Regions from separate parts of the Pseudaminobacter sp. Soil_N_29 genome, predicted to be linked through region 1. Evidence: predicted binding sites of a transcription regulator. Region 1 holds the regulator's gene; the other holds the start of a gene.
What was found. Region 1 encodes PhoB, which activates phosphate uptake and scavenging genes when phosphate is short. Its sites were predicted from a motif close to TGTCATNNANCTGTCAT; they were not measured.

Region 2: a site for PhoB is predicted at 2,667-2,683, ahead of AC3A4H_RS13785 (HAD-IIA family hydrolase). Genes of this name have one in related genera too.

The regions. Positions count from the first base shown of each region.
Region 1 covers NZ_JBDGLC010000009.1:195,556-199,814, forward strand. Annotated here, with positions in the region: gene xylF (D-xylose ABC transporter substrate-binding protein) at 1-84, opposite strand, end outside; gene AC3A4H_RS20130 (ROK family protein) at 275-1,510, shown strand; gene phoB (phosphate regulon transcriptional regulator PhoB) at 1,528-2,217, opposite strand; gene phoU (phosphate signaling complex protein PhoU) at 2,237-2,950, opposite strand; gene pstB (phosphate ABC transporter ATP-binding protein PstB) at 2,998-3,822, opposite strand; gene pstA (phosphate ABC transporter permease PstA) at 3,840-4,259, opposite strand, start outside.
Region 2 covers NZ_JBDGLC010000005.1:220,815-225,073, forward strand. Annotated here, with positions in the region: gene AC3A4H_RS13770 (HAD-IC family P-type ATPase) at 1-415, shown strand, start outside; gene AC3A4H_RS13775 (c-type cytochrome) at 418-738, opposite strand; gene AC3A4H_RS13780 (MurR/RpiR family transcriptional regulator) at 932-1,813, opposite strand; gene AC3A4H_RS13785 (HAD-IIA family hydrolase) at 1,828-2,595, opposite strand; gene AC3A4H_RS13790 (metallophosphoesterase family protein) at 2,730-3,599, shown strand; gene AC3A4H_RS13795 (ABC transporter permease) at 3,592-4,259, shown strand, end outside.

The DNA.
Region 1 (4,259 bases):
GATCTTGTCCTTCGCCTGCGCCACGCCTGCCAGCGACACCGACAGCGCGACACCCGCCAGCAAGGCGGTTGCAAACATCTTCATGATTTCCTCCCTGCGCCCCCTCCAGGGCGCGATGACGATGGCCTGGGGCCCTTGTCGAGGCTATTATTTCGAACCTCGAAAAAATAGTGTCGTAACCCTGAAGTTCTGTCAACATCCCGCCGAAGGTTGACGCGGCGCACGCGAACTGGAATCTGCGCAGCGCAACAAGGCTCCGGGAGGAAATGCCGAAATGCCGGTGGCGATCCGTCACGACGATCTGCGCAAGCGCAACCGCGCCATGGTCATCGCGGCCGTGCGGCGCGCGGGCCAGCCGTCCCGCACCGAGATCGCGGGGACCACGGGCCTCAGCCATTCCACCATCTCGGCCATTTCCGCCGACCTCATCGCCGAAGGCATCCTCGCCGAAAAGGCGGCTGAAGCCGCAAGCTCGAAGCGCGGCCGCCCGCAGGTAGCGCTCGGCCTCGCCCCGGAAGCCGCCGAAGTCATCACCGTGGTGCTGTCGCTCAATTTCCTGTCGGTCGCCGTGGTCGATTACGCCGGGCAGGTGGTCGCATCGGAAGAGCGCCGGCTGGAGACGCTGGCCACCGGGCGCGAAGCGCTGCTCGGCGACTGCGTCGCCATGGTGCGCCGGCAGGTCGAGGCCCGCCGGGCCGCCGGCCATCGCGTGCTGCGCATCGGCATGGCCGTGCAGGGCATCACCGATGCCGGATCGCGCATGATGCTGTGGTCGCCCATCACCCCGCACGCGGATCTCGAATTCGCCGACCGGCTCGAAGCCGCCACCGGCATCCCCGCCACCGTGGAGAACGACTGCAACATGATCGCGGTGGCGCTGCGCTGGCGAAAGCCAGAGCGCTACCGCAACGACTTCATCGCCATCCTGCTCTCGCACGGCATCGGCATGGGAATGGTGTTGAAGGGGGAACTCTTCACCGGCACGCAATCGTCGGGCTGCGAGTTCGGCCACATGATCCACCGGCCCGATGGCGCGCTGTGCCGCTGCGGCCGTCGCGGCTGCGTGGAAGCCTATGCCGGCAACTACGCCATCTGGCGCAATGCGCGCGGGGAAAGCGAGGACCAGGCGCCGCTGGCCGACATTTCGGACGAGGAGATACGCGCCATGGCCGACAGGGCGCGGGCAGCCGATGGACCGGAGCGCGAAGCCTTCCGCATCGCCGGCGAAGCCATCGGCTTCGGCCTCGGCAGCCTGTTTGCGCTGATCGACCCCGCGCCCGTCGCGCTGGTCGGCATCGGCGCGACCGCCTTCGACCTCATCGAGCCGGCGCTGCGCTCAGCTATCGACAAGACCGCGGGCGGCCAGCACAACAAGGCGATCTCCTTCGACACCTTGCCGAACGAACGGCCGCTGATCCGCGAAGGCTGCACAATGAACGCCCTCACCTTCGTCGACCGGGAGATCTTCGCGCCCGGCCCTGCCCTGATAAGCGCCGCGGGGGCGGCCTGAGCCGCGGCCAGCCGGGCTCAATCCTCCCGGATGGCGTAGCCCGAGCCTCGGATGGTGCGGATCACGTCCGGCAGGTTGCCGGGATTGATCGCCTTGCGCAGCCGGCCCACATGCACGTCCACCGTGCGCTCGTCGATATAGATCGTCTCGCCCCAGACATTGTCGAGCAGCTGCCCGCGCGAGAAGACGCGGCCGGGGTGGCGCATCATGAATTCCAGCAGGCGGAATTCCGTGGGCCCGAGCTTGATCTCGCTCTTGCCGCGATAGACGCGGTGCGCCTCGCGGTCGAGCATGATGTCGCCCACCTTCAGCACGCTGGACAGAACCTCGGGCTTGGCACGGCGCAGCAGCGCCTTCACCCGCGCCATGAACTCCGGCGTCGAGAACGGCTTGACCAGATAGTCGTCGGCGCCGGTGGAAAGGCCCCGCACGCGGTCGCTCTCCTCGCCGCGCGCCGTCAGCATGATGATGGGCAGGCGCTCGGTCTCGGGGCGCATCCTCAGGCGGCGGCACAGTTCGATGCCGGAGACCGCCGGAAGCATCCAGTCCAGCACCAGAAGGTCGGGCACGTTCTCCTGCAAGCGGATTTCCGCCTCGTCGCCGCGCGGCACGACCTCGACCTGGTAGCCTTCCGATTCCAGATTGTAGCGGAGCAGGACGCCCAGCGGCTCCTCGTCCTCCACCACCATGATTTTTGGGGCGATCATCACTTTTCCGGTCTCCCGCTCAGGTCGTCGATTCCGGCGCCGAAAGCGAGGTCTCGTCGAACTTCGGCCGGTTGGGCGGCAGCTGCTGGCCGGTCATCACATAGTAGGCGTTCTCGGCGATGTTGGTGACATGGTCGCCGATGCGTTCCAGGTTCTTGGCGCAGAACAGAAGATGCGTGCAGGCGGTGATGTTGCGCGGATCCTCCATCATGTAGGTCAGCAGCTCGCGGAACACTGAGGTGTACTTCACGTCGATGTTCTCGTCCGCCGCGCGCAGCGCCTTCAGGCCTTCGGGCTGGCGCGTCACATATCTGTCGACCACGCCGTTGATCTGCTCCAGTACCATGTCCGACATCGTCTCGATGGAATGGGCGAGGCTGCGGGGCGTGGCGCTCTCGCCCACGGCGCCGACGCGCTTGGCGATGTTCTTGGCAAGGTCGCCGATGCGCTCCAGGTCGCCGGCCATGCGGATCGCGCCCACCACGGCGCGCAGGTCCTGCGCCATGGGCTGCCGCTTGGCGATCAGCGTGATGGCGCGGTCGTCCAGCTCGCGCTGGCGCGCGTCCATCACCGCGTCGTCGGAAATCACCCGCTGGGCAAGCGCATTGTCGGAATTGACCAGCGCCCGGATGGCGCCACAGACCATGGCGCCGGCCAGATCGCCCATGTCCCGCAGCAGCCGGTCGATGTGCCCCAGTTCCTCGTCAAAGGACGTGACGGTGTGTTTGCCCATGATCATGTCTATGCAATCCTTTGTCCGGCGTGCGGATCAACCGCGGGTCAGCCAAACCGGCCGGTAATGTAGTCCTGCGTGCGCTTGTCGTCGGGGTTGGTGAACATCTTGTCGGTGTCGCCCTCCTCGACCAGCTGGCCCAGATGGAACATGGCCGTGCGCTGCGATACGCGCGCCGCCTGCTGCATGGAGTGGGTGACGATGACGATGGTGTAGTTCTGGCGCAGCTCGTCGATCAGTTCCTCCACGCGCGCGGTGGCGATCGGATCGAGCGCCGAGCACGGCTCGTCCATCAGGATCACCTCGGGCGAAACGGCAATGGCGCGGGCGATGCACAGGCGCTGCTGCTGGCCGCCGGAAAGCCCGGTGCCCGGCTCGTTGAGACGGTCCTTCACCTCGTTGAACAGGCCGGCCTTCTTCAGGCTGGTCTCGACGATGGCATCCAGGTCGGCCTTCTTGCGGGCGAGGCCGTGGATGCGCGGGCCATAGGCAACGTTCTCGTAAATCGACTTCGGAAACGGGTTCGGCTTCTGGAACACCATGCCCACGCGGGCGCGCAGCTCCACCACGTCGATGCTCTTGTCGTAGATGTCCTGTTCGTCCAGCGTGATCTGGCCGGTCACGCGGGCGCTGTCGATGGTATCGTTCATGCGATTGAGGCAGCGCAGGAAGGTCGACTTGCCGCAGCCCGAAGGCCCGATCAGCGCCGTCACCTGGTTTTCGCGCACGTCGAGGTCGACGTCGAACAACGCCTGCTTGTCGCCATAGAACACGCACACCTTGCGGCCGCGCATCTTGATGATTTCCTTGGGCGTACCGTTCATCTTGTCGTTCACCGCGTTCTCGAGTGCCACTTCCGTCATGATGTTCATACTAAAGCATCCTTCGCCTACCAGCGCCGCTCGAAACGCCGTCGCAGCACGATGGCCGTGATGTTCATGGCCATCAGGAACACGAGCAGGATGATGATGGCGCCCGACATGCGCTCCACGAAGGCGCGCTCGGCCTCGTTGGCCCACATGTAGATCTGCACCGGCAATGCGGTCGCCGGTTCCAGCGGCGTCGCCGGATAGTCGGCCACGAAGGCGACCATACCGATCAGCAGCAGCGGCGCCGTCTCGCCCAGCGCGCGCGCCAGGCCGATGATGGTGCCGGTGAGGATGCCCGGGGTTGCCAGCGGCAATATGTGCTGGAACACCATCTGCATCTTGGAGGCGCCGAGGCCAAGGGCGGCCGAGCGGATCGAGGGCGGCACGGCGGCGAGGGCGGCACGGGTCGCGATGATGATGGTTGGCAGCGTCATCAGCGT
Region 2 (4,259 bases), on a different contig from region 1:
AAATGCCTGGCACATCGGCAACCTGACGCGGGCCGGCGTAATCCTCGGCTTCTGCCTGCTTGTCTTCTGCACCGCCACCGTGGCCGTAGGGAAATTTGCCTACGGTGCAGACCTTGAGTCTCTCAGGACCCTGGCCTTCGTTTCACTGGTGTTCGGCAGTCAGGCGACCATCTATGCAATTCGCCAGCGCCACCGCCGCTTGTGGGTTTCGCGCCCGAGCATCTGGCTTGTGGTCTCGTCCGCCGTCGACATCACCATCGCTTCGGTCCTGGCCATCTTTGGTTTCGCGATGGCGCCCCTGCCTGCCGCCGCTGTAGCCGGGGCTCTTGCCGCCGCCCTGGCCTTCGCCTTCGTGCTCGATCAACTGAAGGTTCGGGTGTTTCGACGCCTCAGGATCATGGAGACCGGACAATAGCGTCAGTGCAGCGTCTTCAGGAAGGCAATGAGGTCTTGAATCTGATCGGGCTCAAGACGGAATTCCGGCATGCTCGGATGGCCCGTTTGGATTCCTTCCGCAAGCGACTCTTCGAGGCTCTCGACCGGGTAGCGCTTGTGAAGATCGCGAAAGGGCGGGGCCACAGACAGGGGGCTCGGGCCCGCCGGGTCGATCGAATGACATTGAGAGCAATTCTTGCGCGCGAACACCAGGCCGCGTTGTTCGGACGGAGACAGCGCCATCGCCGCATCGATGGCCAAGACGGCAAAAAGGAGCGACAGGCCAAGACGAACCAGTTTCATGCGTCAGTTCCTCCGCTGCTTCGGTCAAGAAACCGCAGCCAGCATGGTACGGACGCGTTCTGGCTGCAAGTGGCCAGGTCGCGTTACACGATCGGGATAGCGGTCAGATTTGCCGTATGAGCGCCGGGGTGGCCTTCGGACTGAATGTCTGCACTGCCGGAACATTCGATGCCGCTCATCAGCAGCCCCCCGCCTAGACGCGCTTTGCCGAGAGAACCTCGAAGGTCTTGCCGATGGTGGCGACCGAGCGTTCGTAGTCGGCCAGTGCAAGGCATGCGATCAGCGCGTCGACGATGGCGAGCTGGGCGATGCGGCTCGTCATCGCCTCGGTGCGGAACTGGGTTTCGCGCGCAAGCGTGTTCAGGACGATGTCGACATGGGCCAGCAGCGGCGACTTGCCGAAATTGGTGATGGCGATGGTGGTCGCTCCCGCCTCCTTGGCCAGGCGCGTGGCGGTCAGCGTCTCGACCGTGCTGCCGGAATGGGAAATGGTGATTACCGCCACCGACGGATCGGCCAGCGATGCGGTTATTGCCTGGATGTGGCTATCGACACTCACCCGTGAGGCAATGCCGATGCGCAACAGGCGGTAATTGGTGTCCTCGGCGATGGTGGCCGCGCTGCCGATGCCGAACACCTCCACGCGCCGGGCCTTGCGGATGGCCTGCACCGCTTGCGCCAGTGCCGCAACGTCCAGCGCCTTCTGGGTATCCTGCAGCGCCTGAAGGTCGGAGCGGAAGACTTTCTCGATCACCGTCGCGGTGTCGTCGTCGGGCGCCAGATCCTCGTGGATGAACTGGACCGGTTGCACGAGATCACGCGCCAGCGAGATCTTGATCTGCTGAAACCCCCGGGCCCCAAGCATCTGGCATAGTCCGATGACGCTGCCCTCGCTCGCTTCGGCCCGTTCGGCGACCTCCGTCACGGACATGTGGACGACTTCGGCGGCGTTATCGCTGATGAAATCGGCAATGCGCCTCGCCGTCGGCGGCAGGCTCTGCCGGATCGCCCGTATCCTGTCGAGCACTCCGGCTACCCCTTGCCCGGCGTCCATTTTTTCGCGAACCGTGACCAACCCTGTTCTCCAGCCTAATCCCGTGCTTCTGCGCGATCCGGCGTCAGATGGCAACGCGGCGGGAGCGACGCTCTGGCAGTGCGGATCAGGCCGCGCTCCACCCGCAGGAACCGCATGCCGATGCGCTGGGATCCGAGCCCGTCCGTCTCCGGATTGTCGCCGATCATGAGGGCGTGGCGGGCGGACACGCCGAGCCGGGCACAGCCCATCTCGAAAAGTGCCGGCTCGGGCTTGCCGATCACACGGTGCGGAATCGGCCCGACGCAGGACAGGATCGCCGCCGCCAGCGCCCCGGTTTCGGGCACCGGCCTGCCATTGGCGCCCGGATGGTTGCGATCGGGCGCCGCCACGAAGAACCGGGCGCCGTCGCTGAGCGCTTCCGCTGCAGCAGCCAGCCGCGCGTAGGAGAAATGGCGGTCGCGCGCCACGAGCACGAGATCCGGGCGCGGCGCATCGAGACGCAGGCCCTTGCGGCGGGCATAGGTCCGCAACGACGCGCTGCCCAGGAGCAGGACGGCGGCCCCGGGGTACTCTTCGGCCATGGTGTCGATGGCGGCCGTGCCGGCCAGCAGCAGTTGCTCCTTGTCGACATCCAGCCCCATGCCTCTCAGGGCGCGGGCCAACTGGCCCGGCGTGTGCTCGGCATTGTTCGATACGATGACGAAGCGGCCGCGCACCTGCTCGAGCAGCCATTGCGCGTCGGGAAGCAGGTTGCGGCCCGCGATCAGCGTGCCGTCGAGATCGATGAGATAGCCGTCGGCGTCCAGGTCAAGTTCAGGCAAATCCGAAATCCTCCGTGGCGCTGGAATGGATTGAGAACAGCTCAATGTCAATGACATTATGACTGAGAACCTTTCATCGTAGTGTCACAGAGTCGCGCTACCCCTGGACCCACGAACTTCCACCGGGGGCCGCCATGAAGATCGCCATCGTCACCGACATCCATCACGGGCCGCAGTCCCACACCAAGAAGCCTGGCTGGAACGGCTTGCCAGTGCTGGAGCGGTTCCTCGAACGGGCGAAGGCGGAGAATGTCGATCTGGTGCTCGATCTGGGCGACCATATCTCCGACACCAGCCACGCGAACGATTACCGTGTCGCCTCGGAAGTGGCGGCGGTGTTCGCCGGCTACGACGGGCCGCGCGTCCACGTCTTGGGCAATCACGACGTCGCCAATCTCTCGGTCGAGGACAACGAGGCCATTTACGGCCAGTCGATGCGCAGCCGGGTCGTCGACCTGGGCGAAACGCGGCTGCTGGTGTGGCAGCCGGGCGTCGAGCTCAGCCGCCAGACCGGCTTTCCGGCAGCGGCCCCTAGCCTTGGCTGGCTGGTCGATGCGCTGATGGAGGACGAACGCCCGGCCATCATTGCCACCCATGTGCCGCTGTCCGGCCATTCCCAGATCGGCAACTATTATTTCCAGCGCAGCCCGCTTCATTCGACCTATCCGGATCATGCCCTGGTCCGCCAGGCTGTCGAGGCCACCCGGCGCGCCGCTCTGTGGCTGTCCGGCCACGTGCACTGGAACACCGTGACCAATGTCGGCGGTGTCCAGCATGTCACCATCCAGTCGCTGAGCGAGCGCTTCACCACCATGCCCGAGCCGGCCGGCGCCCATGCCGACCTTGAGATCGGCGGGGGCGAGTTCTCGATCACTGTCCATGGCGAGGACCCGTTCCACGCCAGGCTGCCGTTCCGCGCCTCGGGCGTGCGGCCCTGGATGCGCCCGCTGGGCTCTCTCGAAGCGCCGTCCGCCGCCCCCGAACTGGAGGCGAGCGGTGCTTGACTATCTGGCCAGACGCATCCTGGGCGCCGTCGCGACCCTGGCGACGGTCGTGGCTGCGGTGTTCTTCGCCACCCGCCTTTCCGGCAATGCGATGGACTATCTGCTGCCGCCCGGCATCGACCTCGAAACCAAGGCGGCGATGGTGGCGCGGTTCGGGCTGGACCAGCCGCTTTGGGTGCAGTTCGGCAATTTCATCGGCGGCCTGTTCCAGGGCGACATGGGACTGAGCCTCTATGAGCGTCGCCCGGTGACCGCAATCTATGCCGAGCGACTGCCCAACACGCTGGAACTGTTTGCCTATGCGCTGACGCTGTCGGTGGTCGTCGGGCTGCCGCTCGGCGTCGCCGCAGCATTGCAGCGCAAGAACGCCATCGGCTCGGCGATCATGGGGGTGGCCTTCCTTGGCTATGCGACGCCCAACTTCGTGCTCGCCATCGTCATGATCCTGGTGTTCTCGTTCAAGCTGCACTGGCTGCCCAGTTCGGGTTCGGCGACGCCGCTGCACCTTTTGATGCCGGCGATCGTCCTGGCGGCGCCGATGCTTGCCGAGATCATCCGCTTCTCCCGCAATGCCCTGCTGGACGTCATGAGCCAGGACTATCTGCGCACGGCGCGCGCCAAGGGGCTGCCCGAGCGCCTTGTCATCGGCAAGCACGCGCT